Regions from separate parts of the Sinomonas sp. B1-1 genome, predicted to be linked through region 2. Evidence: predicted binding sites of a transcription regulator. Region 2 holds the regulator's gene; each other region holds the start of a gene.
What was found. The regulator HrcA, encoded in region 2, represses chaperone genes, less so after heat shock. The targets are predictions, from matches to a motif close to TTNGCACTCGNNNNNNNCGAGTGCNAA.

Region 1 (5,781 bases), on a different contig from region 2:
CGACCTGTCCGAACGTGAGGCGCCGGCATCCGTCGTCGCCGCCGAGCTCGAGCTCGCGTGGTGGCAGTCCGTCCTCGAGGCCATGATCAGCGGCGACGACTATCTGGCCATGTCCGACGGCGAGCAGCTCCGCAGGGCCGAGTCCGAGTTCCGGCGCGCCGACCGCGCCCACATCGCCAGCGGGAGCGCCAAGCTCAGGTGGAGGCTCGCCCGCGAGTGGGCGGATGCGATCGAGCGGCACCCGCGGGAGGCCGACGCACTGAGGTCCCTGCTCAAGGACGGGCGCATCAGCCTTGCCGCACTCGAGCGCCAGTCGCCCCGGCTCCTGCGTCCGCTGGTCCCGGTCTGGACCTGCAGCCCCTATGCCCTCTCGGCCGCGCTGCCGGCCGACCACCGGTTCGACGCCGTCGTGATCCTCGACGCGGACTCCATGCCACTCAGGGCGGCCCTCCCGGCCGTGGGCCGGGCCACCCAGGTCGTGGCCTTCGGCGACGCGCAGGTGGCCAATCCCCGTCCGTTCTCCGTGGGCGTCGAGCAGCAGCCGGGCCAGGCGCCGACGGCCCCGGTCGAGAGCGCCCTCGGAGCGCTCAAGCGCGTGCTTCCGCGGGGGGCCCTGCGCACGGTGTACCGCGGCGTCGACGAGGACCTCGGGCTCCAGCTCAGCCACCGCTTCTACAACGGCGCCCTCCGCGCGCTCCCGGACGGGCCCAGCGTGACGGGCCTCGACCGTCCGTTCGTGCTCGAGTACCTTCCCGACGGCACGGGTCTGCCCAGCGGGGAGGACGGCGGCGTCGAGTCCGTGGCGGCGGAAGTGAACAGGGTCGTCGACCTCGTCTTCGAGCACGCGTACCACCGCCCGGGAGTCTCGTTGGGCGTGGTCACGGCGAGCGCCCACCATGCTGCCCGGATCGGGGAGGCAATTCGCCTCCAGATGGCCAACCACCCCGATCTGGGGGACTTCTTCAGTGGGGGAGACGAGCCGTTCCGGGTCGTGCACGTCGACCGTGCCGGGGGGCTCGTCCGGGACCACGTCATCTTCTCGCTCGGGTTCGGCCGGACGCCCCATGGCCGGGCGATGCACCACTTCGGTCCCCTCAGCGAGCCGGGAGGCCGCCGCCGCTTCGCCCTCGCCATGAGCCGTGCGCGGCACAGCATGCACGTGCTGAGCTGCTTCCAGCCCTCCGAACTGGATGTCACCCGCCTCAGCGAGGGCGCCGTGGACTTCTACGAGTTGCTCGACCGTGAGATCGCGGGCACCACGGATCTCGGGACGAGGGCAACCCGTGCCGCAGCGAGCGCTGAGGCGCTCGGTGCCGACCCCCTCGTGACCGACCTCGGTGACCGGCTTGCCTCCCGCGGGGCCCGGGTCTGGCACCACTACGACGGTGCGGTCGACATGGCGGCGGCCATAGACCCGCTCCTGACCATGGGCCGCGACGACCACGAGGCGAGCATCCCCGTGGCCGTGGAGTCCGACGGGACAGAGCGCTACCGGCGCATGAGCGTGCGCGAGCGCACCCGGCAGAGGCCGGAACTGTTCGAGCGGCTCGGCTGGAAGCACATGACGCTGTGGACGATCGAGGTGTTCACGGACCCGAGCAGCTGTGCGGACATGATCGCGGCGGACCTCGGCCTCGAGACCCACGCCGACGAGGGCGGTTCCGCCGGTTTCCTCCTCGGGACGCCCGCCGACATCGCCTCGCGCGTCGACAGTGCCATCGAGGCGCGCACCGGCAGCGACCCCTATGGGCCTCGCGAAGGGGAGTCCACCCCGTCCGAGGCGCACACGCGAGGCGGCCACGCCGCCGTCGACACCGACCAGGCCGCGCCGCTGCACGCGGCCCAGCACGGGGCCCAGGGAGAGGAGGCCAGCGGCATGGACGCTGAAGCCAGCGAGCCGAGGCCGGACGAGCGCGAGGCTCCTGGGGAGCCCGGGGGGCCGGAGGAACCCGACGCCTCCGCCGACGCAGCCCCCGAAGCCGCCGAGGCCGACTCGGCCGACTCCGGAGCGGCGCCCGAGGGCGGTGCGCCGTCCGAGGACGGGATGCCCGACGACGCCGAGGCGCCGCTGCGCAGGCCCCGCGGCCAGCGCCGGGTCAGTGTTCCCGGGACGGGCCCGACCTCCGCGGACGAGGACGAGACACCGGCCGAGTCCGGCCGACGACGCGCCGACTGGTCTGCGTCCCGTGAACGCGACCGCGACAGGTGGCTCAAGGAACAGCGGCCCCCTCACTGGGGGTGAACTCGCGCCGGGACTGAGGAAACCTCCGGCTGCCGCCGGGCCTGTCACCTCGGGCCAGCCTCGACGAGCACGAAGAAGACCTTTCCGCGCGTCGACGCCCCCGCGATGCGGACGGCCTGCTCGGGCGAGGCCGCGACGACCAGGAGGCCCTCCGCCTCCCGTTGTCCCAGCCACGCCCCGGCCGCGCTTCCCTGGGCTCCGGCCCCCGTGGACAGTACCGGGACGCGCGCGGCGAGAGTCGTCCCCGCGCCCGCCTGCCCACCGGTGTCAGGGCTCAGCACGAGGTCGACAAGCTGGCCGGGGCTCAGGAGGCCTATGGACGCGGGATCTGCGATGCGAACGGGCACTGCCGCGGTGCCCGGTGGAGTTCCCGTCAGCAGCCCCGGGCCCACGAGCGAGGCGTCGGTGATCGGCTCGCCGCGCCGCACCGGGCCAGCCATCCGCTGCCCCGAAAGCCGCGAAGGGTCCGGCTCGGCGCCTTGGGGCACAGAATCGGCCGGGACGCGCGAGAGCGTGAGGTCAGCGGGGGAGAGGGTCGCGCCCGAGGCCAGGTCGCGCGCTGCGACCGCCACGGGGACCATCGCGGCGGAGGCAGGGGTCAGCTGGTAGACGGCGGCGCCAGCCGCAAGGCACAGGAACGCCGCGGCGAGGGTCCGCCGCCGCCGGTCGACGAAGCGTCGCAGCGGACCACGGTCAGCAGCGGCCCACAGCGTGGGTCGTGTCCTGGCCGAGCCGCGGACAGGCGCGTGGGCCCGGGGAGCGTGTGAGTGCGGAGCGCGGCCGCTACGGGAGGGGGCGGGTGGGTTCATGCACCGACGCTAGGAGCGCAGCGCTGCCCGAGGCGACTGCCCGCCGTCGTATGTGGACGACACGCCGGCCGCGGAACCTGTGGAGGAGATGTGCGTCAGCTGGCGGCCGCGGCCGGTGCCTTGTCCGACGAGCCCGCGGACTTCTCCGAGGAGCCGGAGGAGGCCGGAACGCTGCTGCTCCCGCTGCGGGAATCCGTGCGGTAGAAGCCGCCGCCCTTGAAGACGACACCCACACTGTTGAACTTCTTGCGGAGCGTGCCGCCACACTCGGGGCAGACAGTCAGCGAGGCATCGCTGAACGACTGGACCGTCTCGAATGCGTGGTTGCAGTCTTTGCAGGCGTAGGCGTACGTAGGCACTAGAACTCCTTCATGGGCACGGCGGAGGCCATGGACCACCGCTGCGGCGTCGTCGCGCTCATTGGCAGTCATAGGCCTCGACTGCCAATTCTAACAGCCGGGGAGCTTGCTCTATTCCGGCTATCCCGGGCCCCGCGGCTCAGGAGGGCTTCGGCCACAGCGCCCGCAGCGCCGAGGGCGTCACCGCAGCGCCGACCCGGCGGTCGAGCGCCTCGACGGGCACCGCCTCGGCCGGGAGCACCTCGCTGTCGAACACCACGGCCGCGGTCGGCGGGCGCAGGCCGAGCCCCTCGAGCCGCGCGAGAAACCGGTCGTAGTACCCGCCGCCCTGCCCGAGGCGCCGGCCTTCGGTATCGAGGGCCGTCGCCGGGAGGAGCACGGCGGCGAGCGGCGAGCGCGCGCCGTCGCCCGCGGCGAGTTCCTCGGTCGTGAGCACCGGCCCCACAGGCTCCTGCACGGGCGCGAACCGGCTCCGTGCGAACAGGATGCCCGGCTGCCACTGGACCCATGCGAGCTGCCGTTCCGGCAGGCACACGGGCAGGAAGACGCGCAGCCCCGCGCTGTGGAGCCGCTCCAGGAGCGGCGCGGTGGGCGGCTCCGCCCCAACCCCGAGGTACGCCGTCAGCGTTCCCCCCTCGGGGACGTGGGCGAGAGCCCATTCGAGCCCGTGCGCCGCGAGCGATTCGCCAGCGGCGGCACGGCGTTCCGGATCCGCTGCGCGGCGCTCGGCCCAGATGGCTGAGCGCAGGGCGGACTTCTCCTCTGCGGCCTGCATGCCCCGACTCTAATCGAGAGTCGTCGTATAGAGTGTCAGCGTGTCTACAAGCTCTGCCGTGAAGAAAGCCGTCATCCCCGTGGCCGGCCTCGGCACCCGCTTCCTGCCGGTGACGAAGGCGATGCCGAAGGAGATGCTGCCTGTCGTCGACAAGCCCGCGATCCAGTACGTGGTCGAGGAGGCCGTCGGAGTCGGCATCGAGGACATCCTGATGATCACGGGGCGCAACAAGCGCGCCCTCGAGGACCACTTCGACCGTGTGCCCTCGCTCGAGGCGACACTCGAGGCCAAGGGCGACAGCAAGAAGCTCGCGGCGATCCAGCAGTCGAACAACCTCGGCGACATCCACTACGTCCGCCAGGGCGACCCGAAGGGACTCGGCCACGCGGTGCTGTGCGCCGAACGCCACGTCGGCAAGGAGCCCTTCGCGGTGCTGCTCGGCGACGACCTCATCGACGAGCGCGACGAACTCCTCGCAGAGATGATCCGCGTCCAGCAGGCCACCGGCGGGTCTGTCGTGGCTCTCATGGAGGTTCCCCAGGACCAGGTCTCGGCGTACGGGTGCGCCGACGTCGAGCAGGTCGAGGGCGAAGACTACGTCCGCGTGCACGGCCTCGTCGAGAAGCCCGCGCCGGAGGACGCTCCGAGCAATCTCGCAATCATCGGCCGCTACGTGCTGCACCCCGCCGTCTTCGAGGTGCTCCACCACACCGAGCCCGGGCGCGGCGGGGAGATCCAGCTCACGGACGCACTCCAGACCCTCGCCCGGCGCGAGGGCGACGGCGGTGGCGTGTACGGCGTGGTGTTCCGCGGGCGGCGGTACGACACCGGAGACAAGCTCTCCTACCTCAAGGCCGTGGTGACCCTGGCGTGCGGGCGGGACGAATTCGGCTCGGAACTGCGCTCGTGGCTCGAGGGATTCGTGGCGGACGGGGCGGACCAGCCCACCGCGACGTCCTGACCGGCTGATGTGGGGTTCGGGCCTGTGGCCCGTGACGCTCCGCAGCGGCGACCTCGCGCTCAGGCCCCTGCGTCAGGCGGACAGGTCGGAGTGGATGGCGCTGCGGGGCCGCAACAAGGAGTGGCTCGCGCCGTGGGAGGCGTCGAATCCGCAGCCTGAGGGGGGCCTGCCGACCTTCCGTGAGATGGTCCGCTCCCTGACCCACCAGGCCCGCGAGGGTTCTGCCCTTCCCTTCGTCATCACACTGGACGAGCCGCGCGCCCGGCGAGCTCCCATCGTCGGCCAGCTGACCGTGTCCTCGATCGTGTGGGGCTCGGCGCTCACTGCGACGCTGGGCTACTGGGTCGACAAGGGGCACGCAGGGCGGGGAATCGCTCCGACCTCCGTCGCGCTCGTCACGGACCACTGCTTCGGTGAGCTCGGGCTGCACCGCATGGAGATCAACATCCGGCCCGAGAACGCGGCCAGCCTCCGCGTCGTGGAGAAGCTGGGGTTCCGCTACGAGGGACTCCGTCCGCGGTTCCTCCACATCAACGGTGCCTGGGCCGACCACGAATCCTTCGCCCTGACGGTCGAGGAAGTCCCGCCGGGCGGCCTCCTCGGCCGGTGGCTGGCCTCCCGCGGCTGACCGACGC
Region 2 (5,781 bases):
GCCCTGCCGCCGCAGGCTGCGGCCGGCGCCGCGGGGCGGGGCTTCTCGCTCTACGCGCACATCCCGTTCTGCGCCGTCCGCTGTGGGTACTGCGACTTCAACACCTACACGGCGAAAGAGCTCGGCGGCGGAGCCTCGCAGGACGCGTACGCCGCTACCGCGGCGTCCGAGGTGCGCTTCGCGGCGTCGGCCCTCGACGCCTCCGGCGTGCCGCGTCGTCCCCTGTCGACCGTCTTCTTCGGCGGAGGAACGCCCACCCTCCTGCCGGCGGAGGACCTCGCCACGATCCTCACGACGGCCGTGGAGGAGTGGGGCCTCGAGCCCGGCGCCGAGGTGACGACCGAGGCCAATCCGGACTCGGTCACGGCGGAGTCGCTCGTGACCCTCGCGGCGGCCGGTTTCACGCGGGTGTCCTTCGGGATGCAGTCCGCCGTCCCGCACGTGCTGCGGGTCCTCGACCGCACCCACACGCCGTCGCGCGTGCCCGAGGCGGTGCGCTGGGCGCGGGAGGCAGGCCTTGACGTGAGCCTGGACCTCATCTATGGCACGCCGGCGGAGAGCCTCGATGACTGGCGCGCGTCACTCGATGCAGCCCTTGCCTGCGAACCCGACCACGTGAGCGCCTATGCGCTCATCGTCGAGGAGGGGACGAAGCTCGCTGCGCAGATCCGCCGCGGTCAGGTCCCCGACGTCGACGACGACGACCACGCCGAGAAGTACGAGCTCGCCGACGCCGTGCTCGCCGACGCGGGCTTCAGCTGGTACGAGGTGAGCAACTGGGCCCGGGGGGATGCCGGATCGGTGCGGTACGCCTGCCGGCACAACCTTGCCTACTGGAACGGCGGGGACTGGTGGGGGATCGGCCCGGGAGCCCACTCCCACGTCGGCGGAGTCCGCTGGTGGAACGTCAAGCATCCCACCGCCTACGCCGCGCGGCTGGGCGAGGGAACCTCCCCTGCGGCTGGCCGGGAGACGCTCGACGACGAGACGCGCCACGTCGAGCGGGTCCTCCTGCAGATCCGGCTAGCCTCAGGCCTGCCTGTGGCGGAGCTCGGGCCGGAGAGCCGCTCCGAGGTTGCGGGCCTGATCGCCGAGGGGCTCGTCGAGGGTGCGGCGGCCCTCCGGGGGCGGCTTGTGCTCACGCTGCGCGGGCGCCTGCTCGCGGACGCGGTGGTGCGCCGGCTTCTCGCCTGAACCAGACCATGCCCCCGTCGTTCCGGCGCGTGCCCGCGGTTCCTAGGAGATGAGCCGGAGGTTGTAGCGGTAGCGGTACGGCTGGCCGCGGTTGACTTGGATGCCGGCGATCACGGAGAAGACCGTGAGCGCGATCCACACGAGCGTCGCCAGGACCGCGAACACGTTCCCGACCACCGGGATGAGCGCCAGGATGTTGCAGACCACGGCGGCGGCGGTCGGCGGGAGCGTGAAGTTGAGCGCCTCCTTGGACTCCTGGGCCGTGAAGGGCCCACGGTCCCTGAAGACCAGGTAGATCAGCAGCGACGGCAGGCACCCGAGGATCCCGCCGAAGTGAGCGAGCGTCGCCCACTGGCGGTCCTCAGCCGCCGTGAGCGGCATGGCACGGGCTGGCGCGCCGTGGTATTCGCTCTCTCCGTCGCGTCGGTCCTGCGGGTACTCGGCCACTGGATGTCCCTGCCTGTTCGGTGTCGTCGTGCGGTGGCCGCACCAGACGGCCTGCCCGAGGGCATTCCAAGGATATCCAAGGTTGTGCGCTCAGGCGGTCAGGAAGTCGATCACCTCTTCGACGCGTCCCAGCAGGGAGGGCTCGAGGTCCGCGTAGGTGCGCACGGTGCCCAGCAGCTTCTGCCACGCGAGCCCGAAGTCCTCGGGCGTGCTGCGGGGCCAGCCGAAGGCGGCAAGGATGCCGGTCTTCCAGTCGGTGCCCCGCGGCACCGCCGGCCAGGCAGGGATCCCCAGCGTGGACGGCTTGATGGCCTGCCAGACGTCCACGTACGGGTGGCCGACGATGAGGACGTTCCCTGCAGCCCCGGGGCTCCGCATGGCCTCCGCTGCGATCCTGGACTCCTTCGATCCCTCCACCAGATGGTCCACGAGGATGCCCAGCCGGCGTTCCGGGCCGGGCCCGAAGTCCGCGATGGCGGCCGCGAGGTCGTCCACACCGTGCAGCGGCTCGACGACGATTCCCTCAACGCGCAGGTCGTCTCCCCAGACCTTCTCGACGAGCTCGGCGTCGTGCTTGCCCTCGACCCAGATGCGGCTGGCCTTGGCAACCTGTGCGCGCATGCCCTCGACCCGGACCGACCCCGAGGCCGTACGGGCGGGCGGGGCCGCGGTCCGCTGGGGTGCCGGCGGGCCCACCTGGACCGGGCGGCCGTCCACGAGGAAGCCGTACCCCAGCTGGAAGGACCGTGAGCGGCCCCGCCGGTCCTCGAGGGTCATGAGGTGCATCCCGCCGGACTTCTCGATGCGTGTGACGGCGCCCACCCATCCGCTCTCGGCGTCCTCGAGGACGAGGCCGACCGAGGCAGGGACCGTGGGCAGCTCGCGTCGGGAGGGGGCGCTCAGGTCTGCCGGGCCCCAGCTGTCATAGGAGAGTCGGTCCACCCGTCGGATCCTACGGCCCCGCCGTTCGGACAGTGCGCTCATCCTTGCGTGGCGCGGGGCACAGACCGTGCGGAACGGTGCGTGGGCATAATAGACTTGGCACTTGCTCTGAGAGAGTGCTAACGCAAACGGCCATGCGAGCAGGAGGTGGGATGTGAGCGAGCCGCGCAAGCTCGAGGTGCTGCGGGCCATCGTGGAGGACTATGTGCACTTCAGGGAGCCGGTCGGCTCCAAGGCACTCGTCGACCGCCACAAGCTCGGCGTCTCGAGTGCGACGATCCGCAACGACATGGCCGCACTCGAGGACGACGGACTCATCACGGCTCCCCACACGAGCGCAGGACGCGTCCCCACGGACAAGGGCTACCGCGTCTTCGTCGACCACCTCGCCGCCGTGCGCCCCCTGTCCCCAGCGGAGAAGCACGCTATCCAGAGCCTCCTCGGCGGCGCCGACGACCTCGACGACGTGCTCGAGCGCACCGTTCGCCTCCTGTCGCAGCTGACGAACCAGGTCGCCGTCGTGCAGTACCCCCAGCTCGGCCGGGCCCGGGTGCGCCACGTGGAGGCGGTGCTCATGGCACCGCATCAGATCCTCCTCGTGCTCATCGCAGACACCGGGACCGTGGAGCAGCGCGTCCACACGGTCTCCGAGGAGGTGGACCGCGACCGGCTCGCGGCCCTGCGGGAGAAGCTCCTCGCGGGGCTGGTCGGCGCCCCGGTCGTGAAACTCGGCGAGGCCCTCGGCCGCGTCGTCGGGTCGCTGCCTCCTGCGGACCAGTCGCTCGCGGCGGAGCTCGGGCGGGGCCTGTCCCTCCTGGCCGAGTCGAGCCGCGAAGACCGCATGGTCATGGCGGGCACGGCCTATCTGGCCAGGTCGAACAGCGACTTCCTCCAGAGCATCTCGCCCGTGCTCGAAGCCCTCGAGGAGCAGGTCGTCCTGCTCCGCCTGCTGTCCGAGATGGCGAACGACTCCCGGGGAGTCGCCGTCACCATCGGGCGCGAAAACGCCTACGACGGCCTTGCCGAGACCTCTGTCGTGGCCACCGGGTACGGCGGGGACGACGGCCCCAAGCTGGGCATCCTCGGCCCGACGCGCATGGACTATCCGGCCAGCATGGCCGCGGTCCGCGCGGTCGCCCGGTACCTCTCCAAGATTCTCGCTGGAAGCTAGAGAAAGAAGACCGTGAGCAGCCATTACGAAACCCTCGGCGTTCCGACCGACGCGACCACCGAGGAGATCAAGAAGGCCTACAAGAAGCTGGCCCGCAGGCTCCACCCGGACATCAACCCGGGCGAGGAGGCCTCAGAGCAGTTCAAGGCGGTGACGCACGCCTACGAGGTCCTGTCGGACCCGCAGAAGCGGCGCGTCTACGACACCACGGGCAACGAGAACGGCACCGACAACGGCTTCGGCGGCGCCTACAACGGCTCCGGCTTCGCGTTCCAGGACATCTTCGAGACGTTCTTCGGCGGGGGCGGTGCGCAGGCCGGCCCGGCTTCGCGGGTGCGGCGCGGCCAGGACGCCCTCATCGCGGTGCGGATCGAGCTCAAGGACGCCGTCTTCGGGGTCAACAAGAAGCTCGAGGTGGACACGGCCGTGACCTGTGAGCGCTGCGACGGCTCGTGCTGCGAGCCGGGCACGGAACCCGTGCGCTGCACGGTGTGCGGCGGCAGCGGCCACATCCAGCGGCCCGTCCGCTCGATTCTGGGCCAGGTCATGACACTGGCCACGTGCCCCACCTGCCAGGGCTTCGGCACCGAGATCCCGAGCCCGTGCAACGAGTGCGGCGGCGAAGGCCGCGTCCGCAGCCGCCGCTCGCTCACCGTCAAGATCCCGGCGGGCGTGTCGACCGGCACCCGCATCCAGCTTGCAGGCCAGGGCGAGGCGGGGACAGCTGGCGGCCCCTCGGGAGACCTGTACGTCGAGATCCGCGTGGCCTCGCACTCGACGTTCACGCGCGACGGCGACCAGCTCAACGCGACCGTCAGCGTCCCGATGACCGCTGCAGCCCTGGGCTCCGAGCTGAGCCTCGAGACCTTCGACGGCGAGCAGACCATCACTCTGCGCCCGGGCACACAGTCCGGTGACGTCGTCACCCTCCACGGGCTGGGCGTCGCCCGGCTCCGCGGCTCGGGCCGAGGCGACCTGCTCGTGCACATCCGGGTCGAGACGCCGACCAAGCTCGACGCCGAGCAGGAGGAGCTCCTGCGCCAGTTCGCGAAGCTGCGGGGCGAGCACGTGGGCGACGGCAAGCTCGTCGCCAGCGGCGGAGTCTTCGCCAAGCTGCGCGACAAGCTGGGCAACCTCTAGAGATGTCCCGGCCGCTCTTCTACGTCCCGGCCGGAAGGCTCGACGGGATCCAGCCCGGAGACCTCATCGAGGTGGGAGGCCCTGAGGGCCGCCACGCGGTCGCCGCGAAGCGCCTCGCCAGGGGCGAGGGGGTCGACCTGGCCGACGGCGCGGGCGTCCGGGCTGTCGGCACCGTCGCCGGGGCGGAAGGCCAGACGCTGACCGTGGGCGTCGAGCGGGTCGCCCGTGAGCCGCGCCCGCCCTTCCGGTTCGTGCTCGTCCAGGCCCTCGCCAAGGGCGACCGCGACGAGCTCGCGGCCGAGGCTGCGACCGAGCTCGGCGTTGACGCCGTCATCCCGTGGCAGGCCGAGCGCTCGATCGTGCGGTGGAAGGGCGAGCGCGGAGAGAAGGCCCTCGCCAAGTGGCGCTCCGTCGTGGTGGCGGCGGCCAAGCAGGCGCGCCGCGCCGTCGTGCCCGCCGTCGAGGCCGCGCACGACGGCGCGCGGCTGGCCGAGCGGATCGCCTCGGCGAGGCTCGCCGTCGTGCTCCACGAGGACGCGGTCGAGCCGCTGTCCACGGTCCTCGAGACGCTTGCGGCCCAGGATGGCGACGAGGGCGAGGTGCTCTTCGTCGTCGGGCCCGAGGGCGGGATCACCCCCGACGAGCTGGCCCGCTTCACTGCCGCGGGCGCGCGGCTCGCTCTCCTCGGCCCGCATGTCCTGCGCTCGTCCACGGCGGGCCCGGCTGCGCTTGCCCTGGCCGGCGACCGGCTCGGCCGCTGGCGGGCGCGGGACGGCCGCACCGACTCCTAGCCGCACACAGAGCTGTGTGCGCAGCTGCGGTCCACTGCCGAGGGAGGGGCCGATCCGTCAGGGCCCGACGTGCACGTCCTTCGAGTCCCAGGCGGT
Region 3 (5,781 bases), on a different contig from region 2:
GAGAAGGCCGCGCGCGAGGCCGGGGTACACACGCTCTGGACCGACCCGAACCAGGAGTTCGAGGACGGCCTGCGCGCGCTCGTCGACGCTGCCACCGAGCCCGGCGAGGCGCACACCCTTCTCGCGGAGTTCGCGGACCGGATCGCCCTGTTCGGCGCCTCCAACGGCCTCTCCGCCAAGCTCGTCCAGCTCGCCATGCCCGGGGTCCCCGACGTCTACCAGGGCACCGAGTTCTGGGACCGGTCCCTGTGCGACCCGGACAACCGCCGCGAGGTCGACTTCGCCGCCCGCGCCGAGGCCCTCGCCGCGCTCGACGCCGGCGCGCCCGTGATCTCGCCCCTCGCCGATGAGGCCAAGCTTCTCGTCGTGTCCCGGACCCTGCGGCTGCGCCGCGACCGGCCCGAGCTCTTCTCCGGCTACGCGCCCGTCGAGGCGTCCGGCCCCGCCGCAGCGCACCTGTTGGGCTTCCGGCGGGGGGAGCGCGGCGTCGTCGCCCTCGCCACGCGCCTGCCCGCCGGGCTCGCCGCTGCGGGCGGCTGGGGCACGACGACGGTGCGGCTCGCCCGGGACGCGCGGTGCGCGTTCACCGGCGAGCTCTTCGAGGCCGGCGAGGTGCCGGTCGCAGACATCCTGCGCGCGCTCCCGGTCGCGCTGCTCGTCCCCGAGGAGGCCCACCATGACTGAGCGGAGCGCAGCGGAGTCCACGGTGGTTGAGCGGAGCGCAGCGGAGTCGACGGTGGTTGAGCGGAGCGCAGGGGAGTCGACGGTGGTTGAGCGGAGCGCAGCGGAGTCCACGGTGGTTGAGCGGAGCGCAGGGGGAGTCCACGGTGGTTGAGCGGAGCGCAGGGGGAGTCGACGGTGGTTGAGCGGAGCGCAGGGGGAGTCCACGGTGGTTGAGCGGAGCGCAGGGGGAGTCGACGGTGGTTGAGCGGAGCGCAGCGGAGTCGAAACCCCCGCTTGGCAGCGTCTGGGCTCCGGTCCCGGAGGACCTGGAGCTCGTGCTCGGCGACGAGCGGATCGAGCTCGAGCCCGTCCCGACCGGCCCGGCCAAGGAGTCCGACCCCACGGGCGGACCCGGCTCCGGCTGGTGGGCCCCGCCGGCCGCGGACCGCGACCGTGTGGCCCGGGCTCTGGCGGCGGGGGAGCGGTACGGCTACATCGTCGACGGGGCCGGCCCCTTCCCCGACCCCCGCTCCCGGCGCCAGCCCGAGGGCGTCCACGCCCTCTCGGCGGGCTTCGACCCCCACGCGCACGAGTGGGCCGACGAGGGCTGGGCCGGCCGCGAGCTCGCGGGCTCGGTCGTGTACGAGCTGCACGTAGGCACCTTCACCCCCGAGGGCACGCTCGACGCCGCGGCCGCCCGGCTGCCGTACCTGGCCGAGCTCGGGATCGGCTTCGTGGAGCTCCTGCCCGTGAACGGGTTCAACGGCCCCTACAACTGGGGCTACGACGGAGTCCTCTGGTACACGGTCCACGAGGGCTACGGGGGCCCAGCGGCCTACCAGGGGTTCGTCGACGCCGCGCACGCGGCGGGGATCGCCGTCGTGCAGGACGTCGTGTACAACCACCTCGGCCCGAGCGGGAACTACCTGCCCCAGTACGGGCCTTACCTCGTTCCCGGCGCGGCGACCGGGTGGGGCGACGCGGTGAACCTCGACTCGGCCGCCTCCGACGAGGTCCGCGCCTTCATCCTGGGCAACGCCCGGATGTGGCTCGAGGACTACCGGGTGGACGCCCTCAGGCTCGACGCCGTCCACGCGTTCGTGGACCGGCGCGCGCTGACGCTGCTCGAGGAGCTGCAGCTGCTGGCCGAGGACATCGAGGCGCGGACCGGGCGGCGCAAGGTGCTCATCGCCGAGTCCGACATGAACAACCCGCGCCTGCTCGAGGCCCGGCCCGCGGGCTACGGGCTCGGCGCCCAGTGGAGCGACGACTACCACCACGCCCTGCACGTCGCCCTGACCGGCGAGACGTCCGGCTACTACGAGGACTTCGCCGACCCCGACGCGCTGCCGAAGGTGCTGCGGGGCGGCTTCTACCACGACGGGACCTACTCCAGCTTCCGCGGCAGAGTGCACGGGCGCCCCGTCGACCCCTCGCTCGTGGACGCCGCGCAGCTCGTGGTCTGCAGCCAGAACCACGACCAGGTGGGCAACCGCGCCACCGGCGACCGCCCCAGCGCGACCCTGTCCCGCGACGGGCTCGCCGTCGCGGCCGTGCTGACGCTCGCCTCGCCGTTCACGCCCATGCTGTTCATGGGGGAGGAGTACGGGGCCACGACCCCGTGGCAGTTCTTCACCTCCCACCCCGAGCCCGAGCTCGCCGAGGCCACTCGCAAGGGCCGCATCGAGGAGTTCGCGCGCATGGGCTGGGACCCGGCGCTCGTGCCCGACCCGCAGGACCCTGCCACGCGGGAGCGGTCCGTCCTGGACTGGTCCGAGGCCGAGACGCCCGACGGTGCCCGCATGCTGGAGCTCTACCGCCGGCTGATCGCGGTGCGCGCGGAGCTGCCCGGGCTGTGGCAGGGGCGGCTCGACGAGACCGAGGTGACCTCCGGCGGGGGAGATACTGGCGCAGGCGACGTGGACGGCGGGGCACGGTGGGTCGCGTGGCGGCGGCCGGGTGCCATGGTGTGCGTCGGCTTCGGGCCCGGGCCGGTCGAGGTCCCGCTGCCCGCAGGCGCGCAGGCGCAGATTGCCGTGGCGACCAGCGAGGACTGCTCCGTCGAGGCGACGCACGACGGCGGCGAGGCCGTCCGCCTGGCCGGCCTCGCCGCCGTCGTGCTCGCCCTCCCTCCTTCGGTCTAGGGTCACTTCCTGAAGGTCAGCTCCTGAAGGTCACCTCCTGAAGGTCTCCTCCTGAAGGTCACCTCCTGCGGGTCCGGATCAGGCCGAGACCGACTTCTGGCCGCCGGCTGCGCCCTGGTCCCCTTGGCGCTCGCCGAGGTCCTGCGGGGCGGCGTCGCCATTCCTGTGGCCCATCACCTTCATGTCGCCGCCCTGGTCGGTCGCGACGGGGATACGGCGCGGTCGGGCTCGTTCGGAGACGGGGATGGTCACCGCGAGGACGCCGTTGCTGTAGTTCGCGGTGATGTTCTCCGTGTCGATGCCCTGGCCGAGGGTCAGCTGGCGCAAAAAAGTGCCGCCCTCGCGTTCCCGCGCGATCCAGGCCACGCCCTCGCGCCCGCGGACTGTCCGTTCCGCGCGGATCGTGAGGAGTTGGCCGTCGACGTCGATGTCGACGGACCCCGGGTCGATGCCGGGGAGGTCGGCGTGTACGATGTAGTGGTCGCCCTCGCGGAAGAGGTCGATCGGCATGAGCCTCATGCCGCTGCGCTGGCCGAGCAGGGCGGTGGCGAAGCGGTCGAGCTCGCGGATCGGGTCGAAGTCAGCCATGGGAATCACTCCTCAGGTCTGCCCCAACGGGCGTGTTGTCTCTCCTTGTCTTCGGGTGTCGGGCACGCTCCCGACACACACTTAATTAGCACTCTCCGCCGGCGAGTGCCAAGACCTTTCAGGCCGCGTTTTTTCCGGGTCCGGGCGGCCGACGCGCGGGCACGCGAAGAGGGGCCGCACCCGGCGGGTGCGGCCCCTCTCGTCGGGATGGGGGACTAGGCGCGGCGCCGGGTGACGAGGCCCCAGATGAGCAGGACCACGAGGGAACCGATGATCGCGGTGATCCAGGCGCTCAGGCTCCAGAAGGAGTTCATGAGGTCCTGCTTGAAGATCATGCCGCCGATCCAGCCGCCGAGCAGCGCTCCGACGACTCCGAGGACGAGGGTGGCAAGCCAGCCGCCGCCCTGCTTGCCCGGCAGGATCGCCTTGGCGATAGCGCCGGCGATGAGGCCGAGGATGAGGAAACCGATGAAGCTCATGTCAACTCCTTGTGTGGTGCGATCATGTCCGGTGCTTGCATGGTGCCCAAGCTTCCTCATTACTAACACCGATGCAGGACGCCGTCACGACCCGGGAGCGCGCCGTCACCACATCTTTACCCGGCTTCGGTTCGGTAACGTAGCGGTCATTGGCGCCGACCGGGAGGGGAAGACCGCGTGGAACGCTGCGCACTCATCGTGAACCCGAGCAAGGCCGGAGCGGAACCGCTGGCGGCGGACTTCCGCAGCCGGTGCGAGGCCGAGGGCTACGAGCCGCTCGTCCTCGAGACGACGGTCGAAGACCCGGGCGGGGGCATGGCCCGCGAGGCCCTCGAGCGCGGGGCGGGGCTCGTCGTCGTGGGCGGCGGGGACGGGACGGTGCGCGCGGCGGCCGGCGAGCTCGCCGGCAGCGGTGTCCCGCTCGCCGTCGTGCCCCTGGGGACCGGCAACCTGCTCTGCCGCAACCTCGGGATCCCCGTGGACGACCGGAGCACGGCGCTCGACGCCGCCTTCGGGACGGCGACCCGGGACGTGGACGTGGCCTGGGCGCGGGTGGACGACGGCGACGAGCTCGCCTTCGCGGTGATGGCCGGGATGGGCCTCGACGCGACCATCATGGCGAACACGAACGACGACCTGAAGGCCAAGGCGGGCTGGTTCGCCTACATCGTCGCGGCGGCGCAGACGATCGTCGGGGACTCGTACCTCATCAAGGTCTACGTGGACGGCAAGCTCAAGCTCCAGCGGCGCCAGCGCGGCGTCATGATCGGCAACTGCGGGAAGATCCAGGGGGATGTCGAGGTCTTCCCCGGTGCCACCGTGGACGACGGGATCCTCGACGTCCTCGCCGTCGCGCCGAGCGGAGTGGTCGGCTGGTTCCGGATGGCCGGCTCCCTCCTGTCCCGCTGGCGGCGCCACACGCCCCCGGACCTCGGGCACTACACCGGCAACGCCATCCACGTCGCCGCGTCCCGTCCCCACGACATCCAGATCGACGGCGACCACCTCGGCACCGGGCGGACGCTCGCCGTGCGGGTGGACCCCCGGGCGCTCACGATGCGGATTCCGGCCTAGGACGCCCGCTGGCCGCTGCGGCTAGGATCGTGGACTGTGACGTACACCGCAGCGGCTGACCGCTACCCCTCCATGCAGTACCGGCGCGTGGGCCGCAGCGGCCTCAAGCTTCCGGCCATCTCCCTGGGCCTGTGGCACAACTTCGGGGACGACAAGCCCTTCGAGGTCCAGCGCGACATCCTCCGGCGGGCCTTCGACCTCGGCGTGACCCACTTCGACCTCGCCAACAACTACGGCCCGCCCCCGGGAAGCGCCGAGCGGAACTTCGGCCGGCACCTCCGCGAGGACTTCCGGCCGTACCGGGACGAGCTCGTCATCTCGACCAAGGCCGGCTACCTCATGTGGGACGGTCCCTACGGCGAGTGGGGCTCGCGCAAGTACCTCATCTCGAGCCTCGACGCGTCGCTCGCCCGGATGGGCCTCGAGTACGTGGACATCTTCTACAGCCATCGCTTCGACCCCGAGACGCCCCTCGAGGAGACGATGGGCGCCCTCGACTACGCCGTGCGCTCGGGGCGGGCCCTGTATGCCGGCATCTCGTCCTACTCGCCGGAGAAGACGCTCGAGGCCGCGGCGATCCTGAAGGACCTCGGCACGCCCCTGCTCATCCACCAGCCGCGCTACTCGATGCTGGACCGCTGGACCGAGCAGGGGAGCCCCGACCTGTACCAGGCCCTCGACCAGGCCGGCGCCGGGTCCATCGTCTACAGCCCGCTCGCTCAGGGCCGGCTCACCGACCGCTACTTCGCGGGCATCCCCGAGGGATCCCGCGCCTCCCAGGAGCACTTCCTGACGACGGCCCAGACCGAGGAGAGCCTCGGCACCGCCCGGAA
Region 4 (5,781 bases), on a different contig from region 2:
GCAGGTCCCCACGGGGATGACAGAGGCCGTGGTCGGCGTCGCCCGGGACCACCGCGGCGTGGCCGAGGTCGTCGTGGTCTCGGAGGCCTCCCTCGAGCCGCCGGGCGACCTGATCGAGCTCCAGGTGGCCCGGGAGTCGGTCGAGCAGCTCCTCGAGGGCTTCGACGCCCTCGGGGTCCGCGACGCCGGCTCGGTGGCACTGTTCACCCCGGACGCCGTCCTCGGCGCCCGCGCCGATGAGGCGGTCGCGGAGGCCCCCGGCGAGGGGTCGGACGCCGTGATCTGGGAGGAGCTCAAGCAGCGCACCGGCTCGGACTCGCGGCTCACGTGGCAGTTCCTCGTGTTCCTCGTCGCCGCGACGAACCTCGCCGGGATCGGCATCGTGACCGATTCGACGATCGCGATCGTCGGGGCGATGGTGGTCGGGCCCGAATTCGGCCCCCTTGCCGCGGTGGCGGTGGCCCTGGTCGAGCGGCGGTGGGTGCTCGCACGGCAGGCCGCGCTCGCGCTCCTGGTCGGCTTCCCGGCCGCGATGCTGACGGTGGCGGCCGCGGCGGCCGTCTCGGTGCCGCTCCGGCTCTTCGATCCGGCGGTCGTGGCGGCGCCCGACTCCGCCGTCGAGTTCATCTACAAGCCCGGCCCGTACTCGTTCATCGTCGCCGTCATCGCGGGGGCGGTGGGCATGGTCTCCCTCGTCGGGAACAAGTCCTCGGCGCTGGTGGGCGTGTTCATCTCGGTCACCACCGTCCCCGCTGCCGGGTACGTCGCCGTCGCGCTCGTCCTGGGCCAGCCGGAGAAGGCGCTGGGCTCGGCGCTCCAGCTCGCGCTGAACCTGACCGGGATCGTGGTCGCCGCCGTCGTGGTCCTCGTCGTCTACCGCACACTCACCCCGGAGATGCCCCCGCAGGCGCTGGCGCGGCTGAGGGACCGCACGCACTGGTCGGCCGGCAGGCGCCGCCGCCGGTAGGCCCGCGCGGACGACGGCGGCGGGCCCCCTTCCGCTGGAAGGAGGCCCGCCGCCGTGGTCACCGCGCGCCGTCGTGCGCGCGGCGGGAACGAGCGTCAGTGGCTGTGGCCGGCGTGCTCGTCGTCCTCTTCGGCCGGCTTCTCGGCCACGAGGGTCTCCGTGGTCAGGACGAGGGCCGCGATGGACGCCGCGTTGCGCAGCGCCGAGCGGGTCACCTTGACCGGGTCGATGACGCCGGCCGCGATGAGGTCCTCGTACTCGCCCGTCTTGGCGTTGAAGCCGTGGTTGACCTCCGCCTCCTGGACGCGGGCGGCGACGACGAAGCCGTCGAACCCGGCGTTCTGGGCGATCCAGCGCAGCGGCTGGACGAGCGCGCGGCGCACGATGTTGACGCCCGCCGCGGCGTCGCCCGTGAGGGCCGTGACGGCCTCGTCCTCGTCGAGGGCGCGGACGGCGTGGACGAGCGCGGAGCCGCCACCGGCCACGATGCCCTCCTCGAGGGCCGCGCGGGTCGAGGACACGGCGTCCTCGATGCGGTGCTTCTTCTCCTTGAGCTCGACCTCGGTGGCCGCGCCGACCTTGATCACGCCGATGCCGCCCGCGAGCTTCGCGAGGCGCTCCTGGAGCTTCTCGCGGTCCCAGTCGGAGTCGGTGCGGGCCAGCTCGGCGCGCAGCTGCGCGACGCGGGCCTCGACGTCGGACGCCGAGCCGGCGCCGTCGACGATCGTCGTGTTGTCCTTGGTCACCGTGATGCGGCGGGCGGTGCCCAGCTGCTCGAGGCCCACCTGGTCCAGGCTGAGGCCGACCTCCGGGGAGACCACCTGGGCGCCCGTGAGGGTCGCGATGTCCTGGAGCATGGCCTTGCGGCGGTCGCCGAAGCCCGGCGCCTTCACGGCCACGACGCTCACGGTGCCGCGGATGCGGTTGACGATGAGGGTCGAGAGGGCCTCGCCCTCCACGTCCTCCGCGATGACGAACAGCGGCTTCGAGGCGGCCAGGACCTTCTCGAGCACCGGGAGGAACTCGGTGAGCGAGGAGATCTTGCCCTGGTGGATGAGGATGAGCGCGTCCTCGAGGACGGCCTCCTGGCGCTCCGCGTCGGTGACGAAGTACGGCGAGAGGTAGCCCTTGTCGAACTGCATGCCCTCCGTGAGCACGAGCTCGGTCTGGGTGGTCGAGGACTCCTCGATCGTGATGACGCCGTCCTGGCCGACCTTCTCGAAGGCCTCGGCGAGCAGCTCGCCGATCTCCTCCGACTGGGCCGAGATGGCCGCGACGTTCGCGACGTGGCGGCCCGAGACCTCGCGGGCGTTGTCGACGAGGCGTCCTGCCACGGCCTCGACCGCTGCCTCGATGCCGCGCTTGATCTCGCCCGGGGCGGCGCCGGCGGCCACGTTGCGCAGGCCTTCCTTGACCAGGGCCTGGGCGAGGACGGTCGCCGTCGTCGTGCCGTCGCCGGCGACGTCGTTGGTCTTGGTCGCGACCTCCTTGGCGAGCTGGGCGCCGAGGTTCTCGTACGGGTCGTCGAGCTCGACCTCGCGGGCGATCGTGACGCCGTCGTTCGTGATGGTGGGCGCGCCCCACTTCTTGTCGAGGACGACGTTGCGGCCGCGCGGGCCGAGCGTCACCTTGACGGTGTTGGCGAGCTTGTCGACGCCGGCCTCGAGGGCCTTGCGGGCGTCGTCGTTGAATGCGAGCTGCTTAGCCATGCAGTACTCCTGTGATTCCTGAGTGGGCCAAACACGGCACCCCGGCCGCCTGGGGCGGCCGGGGCGCAGCGCAGAGCGTTACTTGACGACGATCGCCAGGACGTCGCGGGCGGAGAGCACGAGGTACTCGGCGCCGCCGGTCTTGACCTCGGTGCCGCCGTACTTCGAGTAGAGGACGACATCGCCGACGGCGACATCGACCGGGACGCGGTTGCCGTTGTCGTCAACGCGGCCGGGGCCGACAGCGACGACCTCGCCCTCCTGCGGCTTCTCCTTGGCGGTGTCCGGGATGACAAGACCGGAAGCCGTGGTCTGCTCGGCCTCGAGCGGCTTGACGACGATGCGATCCTCGAGGGGCTTGATGGAGACCGACACGGATCTCTCCTTTTCATGAACGGGTCACGGGTTGGGGAGCCGGGCAAGCAACCGTCGTCGCGGGTGCCGGGAGCGTGCCTGACATGGTTAGCACTCGACGCTGCCGAGTGCTACCGCCGACTCTAGTGAGCAGGTTGGCACTCGGTCAAGGCGAGTGCCAGCGTGGCGCTCCTGCGAGGGCCGGCCGGGCCTGGCCTCGCCGGCCCTACTCCCCCGCGAGCTCGTCGAAGCTCAGGTCCTCGCCGTCGTCGCCGTTCTGCGGGCGCGAGAGGTAGAGGACGACGAGCGAGCCGATCAGGAGGACGAGGCCCACGATGACCCCCACGATGGACGCGGCCTTCACGCCCGCGTACTGGTCCCGCAGGGCCTGCGCCTCGGCGGTGGCGTCGTTGATGTTCTTGTCCCCGCCCATGGAGTACACGGCGGCGTTGAAGGCGTCGAGGCCGAGGACGACGGCGAGCAGCACCCCGGCGACGAGGGCGACGGCGATGCCTGCGATCAGGAGGGTGCGGGCCGCGGGGCGGAGCCGCATGAGGCTGCGCCCCCGATCCGGGCGCGCGGGCGACGGGTCAGCGGCTGGGGTGGACTCCATACGTCAACCCTATCCAATGAGCACCTCCGGACGGCGCCCATTTAGGCTGGAAGGATGCCCCATGACAAGCACACCCCGGAGCAGCTGGCGCCCCTGCTGACGCCGGAGGGCTGGGCCCTCCTCAATTCCCTCGGCCCCTACAGGGAGGACGACGCGCTCGCGCTGTCCTCCCGGCTGCGCAAGGAGGGTCACTCCCCCGAGCTCGTCTCGGCCGTCCTGTCCCAGGCACGGCTGCGCGCCAAGGCGCAGGCCAAGTTCGGGGAGTTCTCCGCCCACATGCTCTTCACGCGGGCCGGCCTGGAGCAGGCGACGCGCCTGTCGGTGGCCGCCCGGCACGCGCGGCGGTTCGTCGACGCCGGCGTGTCGCATGTCGCGGACCTCGGCTGCGGGCTGGGCGCCGACGCGCTCGCGATGGCCTCGCTCGACCTGGAGGTGACCGCCGTCGAGCTCGACGAGACGACCGCCGCCTGCGCGACCATGAACCTCATGCCGTTCCCCAAGGCGCGCGTGGTGCACGCGGACGCCCAGTCCGTGCCGCTCGAGGCGTTCGACGGCGTGTGGCTGGACCCGGCGCGGCGCGAGACGTCGTCGTCGGGCACCACGCGGATCTGGGACCCGGAGGAGTTCTCGCCGCCGCTGTCCTTCGTGGAGTCCCTCGCCGCGCGCGGCCTGCCCGTGGGCGTCAAGCTCGGCCCGGGGGTGCCGCACGAGTCCATCCCGGACGGCTGCGAGGCGCAGTGGGCGTCGGTCGACGGCGACGTGGCCGAGGTGGCGCTGTACTTCAACGCCCTCCGGCGCCCGACCGTGCGGCGCGCCGCCCTCGTGCTCTCCGCGGCGGGCGCGTCCGAGCTCGTCGCCGAGACCGACTTCGACGAGGGCACCGAGCCGCGCATCGGGCCGCTCGAAGGCTACCTCTACGAGCCCGACGGCGCCGTCATCCGCGCGGGCCTCGTCGCGGAGCTGGCCGAACGGCTCGGCGGCCACCTCGTCGACGAGCACATCGCGTACATCTGCGCGCCGGACCTCGTCGCGACCCCGTTCGCGCGCGCCTACCGCGTGCTCGAGGTGCGGCCGTACAGCGTCAAGGCCCTGCGCGCCTGGGTGCGCGAGGAAGGCATCGGCGTCCTGGACATCAAGAAGCGCGGCACCTCCGTCACGCCCGAGGAGCTGAGGAAGATGCTCCTGGTCGGGCAGAAGAAGGGCGCCTCGAAGAAGGCGACCCTGGTGCTGACGCGCATCGGCGAGCAGCGGGTGGCGGCGGTCGTCGAACCCGCCTGAGCTCCCCCCCACCCGTTGCGGGGTCCGACGTCACTGGGCCAGACGTCACTGGGCCCGCATGAACTCCTCGGCCGCGGCGACCTGCTCGGGCGACGGCGTGATCCCGGTGTAGAGGACGAACTGCTCGAGGGCCTGGATCGTCATGACTTCCGCGCCGGAGATGACGGTCTTCCCCGCGGCGCGGCCCGCGCGGGTGAGCGGGGTCTCGGGCGGGAGCGCGACGACGTCGAACACCACGCGCGCGGCGTCGATCGCCTCCTGGGGGAACGCGAGCGAGTCCGCGTCGGGGCCGCCCGCCATGCCGATGGGCGTGACGTTGACGAGGATGTCCGCCGCGGCGCAGCCGGGGGCTGTGTCCTGGAGCGCCGCCTCCACCGAGGGCTTCCACCCGAAGCCGTAGAGGTCCGCGAGCGCGCGCCCGGCTGCCTCATTGCGCGCCACGACCGTCACGTTCCGGAATCCGGCGTCGCGGAACGCCGCGGCGGTGGCCTTGGCCATGCCGCCCGACCCGCGCAGCATGACGCTCCACTCCGGGTCGAGCGCGTTGCGCTCGATCAGCTGGGCGATCGCCGTGTAGTCCGTGTTGTAGGCGGTGAGGACGCCGGAGTCGTTGACGATCGTGTTCACGGAGTCGATCGCGGCCGCCGAGGCGTCCATCCGGTCCACGAGCGCGATCACGTCCTCCTTGTACGGCATCGACACGGCGCACCCGCGGATCCCGAGCCCACGCACCCCGGCGATCGCCTGGGCGAGGTCCGTGGGCGCGAAGGCCTTGTAGATCCAGTTCAGGCCCAGGGCCTCGTAGAGGTAGTTGTGGAAGCGCGTCCCGTTGTTGCTCGGCCTGGCCGAGAGCGAGATGC

Region 1: a site for HrcA is predicted at 3,472-3,498, ahead of ACQ5BE_RS16255 (FmdB family zinc ribbon protein). Genes of this name have one in related genera too.
Region 3: a site for HrcA is predicted at 3,481-3,507, ahead of ACQ5BE_RS16445 (Hsp20/alpha crystallin family protein). Genes of this name have one in related genera too.
Region 4: a site for HrcA is predicted at 3,186-3,212, ahead of groES (co-chaperone GroES). Genes of this name have one in related genera too.

What each region holds. Positions count from the first base shown of each region.
Region 1 covers NZ_JBCHVF010000013.1:59,884-65,664, reverse strand. Annotated here, with positions in the region: gene ACQ5BE_RS16265 (DUF4011 domain-containing protein) at 1-2,242, shown strand, start outside; gene cpaB (Flp pilus assembly protein CpaB) at 2,287-3,051, opposite strand; gene ACQ5BE_RS16255 (FmdB family zinc ribbon protein) at 3,147-3,410, opposite strand; gene ACQ5BE_RS16250 (5-formyltetrahydrofolate cyclo-ligase) at 3,550-4,185, opposite strand; gene galU (UTP--glucose-1-phosphate uridylyltransferase GalU) at 4,226-5,146, shown strand; gene ACQ5BE_RS16240 (GNAT family N-acetyltransferase) at 5,154-5,774, shown strand.
Region 2 covers NZ_JBCHVF010000001.1:411,221-417,001, reverse strand. Annotated here, with positions in the region: gene hemW (radical SAM family heme chaperone HemW) at 1-1,194, shown strand, start outside; gene ACQ5BE_RS01950 (DUF4870 domain-containing protein) at 1,237-1,641, opposite strand; gene ACQ5BE_RS01945 (DUF3097 domain-containing protein) at 1,732-2,583, opposite strand; gene hrcA (heat-inducible transcriptional repressor HrcA) at 2,738-3,754, shown strand; gene dnaJ (molecular chaperone DnaJ) at 3,767-4,894, shown strand; gene ACQ5BE_RS01930 (16S rRNA (uracil(1498)-N(3))-methyltransferase) at 4,897-5,685, shown strand; gene ACQ5BE_RS01925 (GerMN domain-containing protein) at 5,743-5,781, opposite strand, start outside.
Region 3 covers NZ_JBCHVF010000013.1:103,725-109,505, reverse strand. Annotated here, with positions in the region: gene ACQ5BE_RS16460 (malto-oligosyltrehalose synthase) at 1-684, shown strand, start outside; gene ACQ5BE_RS16455 (hypothetical protein) at 677-835, shown strand; gene treZ (malto-oligosyltrehalose trehalohydrolase) at 921-2,807, shown strand; gene ACQ5BE_RS16445 (Hsp20/alpha crystallin family protein) at 2,886-3,395, opposite strand; gene ACQ5BE_RS16440 (GlsB/YeaQ/YmgE family stress response membrane protein) at 3,611-3,874, opposite strand; gene ACQ5BE_RS16435 (diacylglycerol/lipid kinase family protein) at 4,052-4,948, shown strand; gene mgrA (L-glyceraldehyde 3-phosphate reductase) at 4,985-5,781, shown strand, end outside.
Region 4 covers NZ_JBCHVF010000013.1:80,838-86,618, forward strand. Annotated here, with positions in the region: gene ACQ5BE_RS16315 (DUF389 domain-containing protein) at 1-967, shown strand, start outside; gene groL (chaperonin GroEL) at 1,063-2,676, opposite strand; gene groES (co-chaperone GroES) at 2,755-3,051, opposite strand; gene ACQ5BE_RS16330 (hypothetical protein) at 3,257-3,643, opposite strand; gene ACQ5BE_RS16335 (class I SAM-dependent methyltransferase) at 3,698-4,921, shown strand; gene ACQ5BE_RS16340 (shikimate 5-dehydrogenase) at 4,967-5,781, opposite strand, start outside.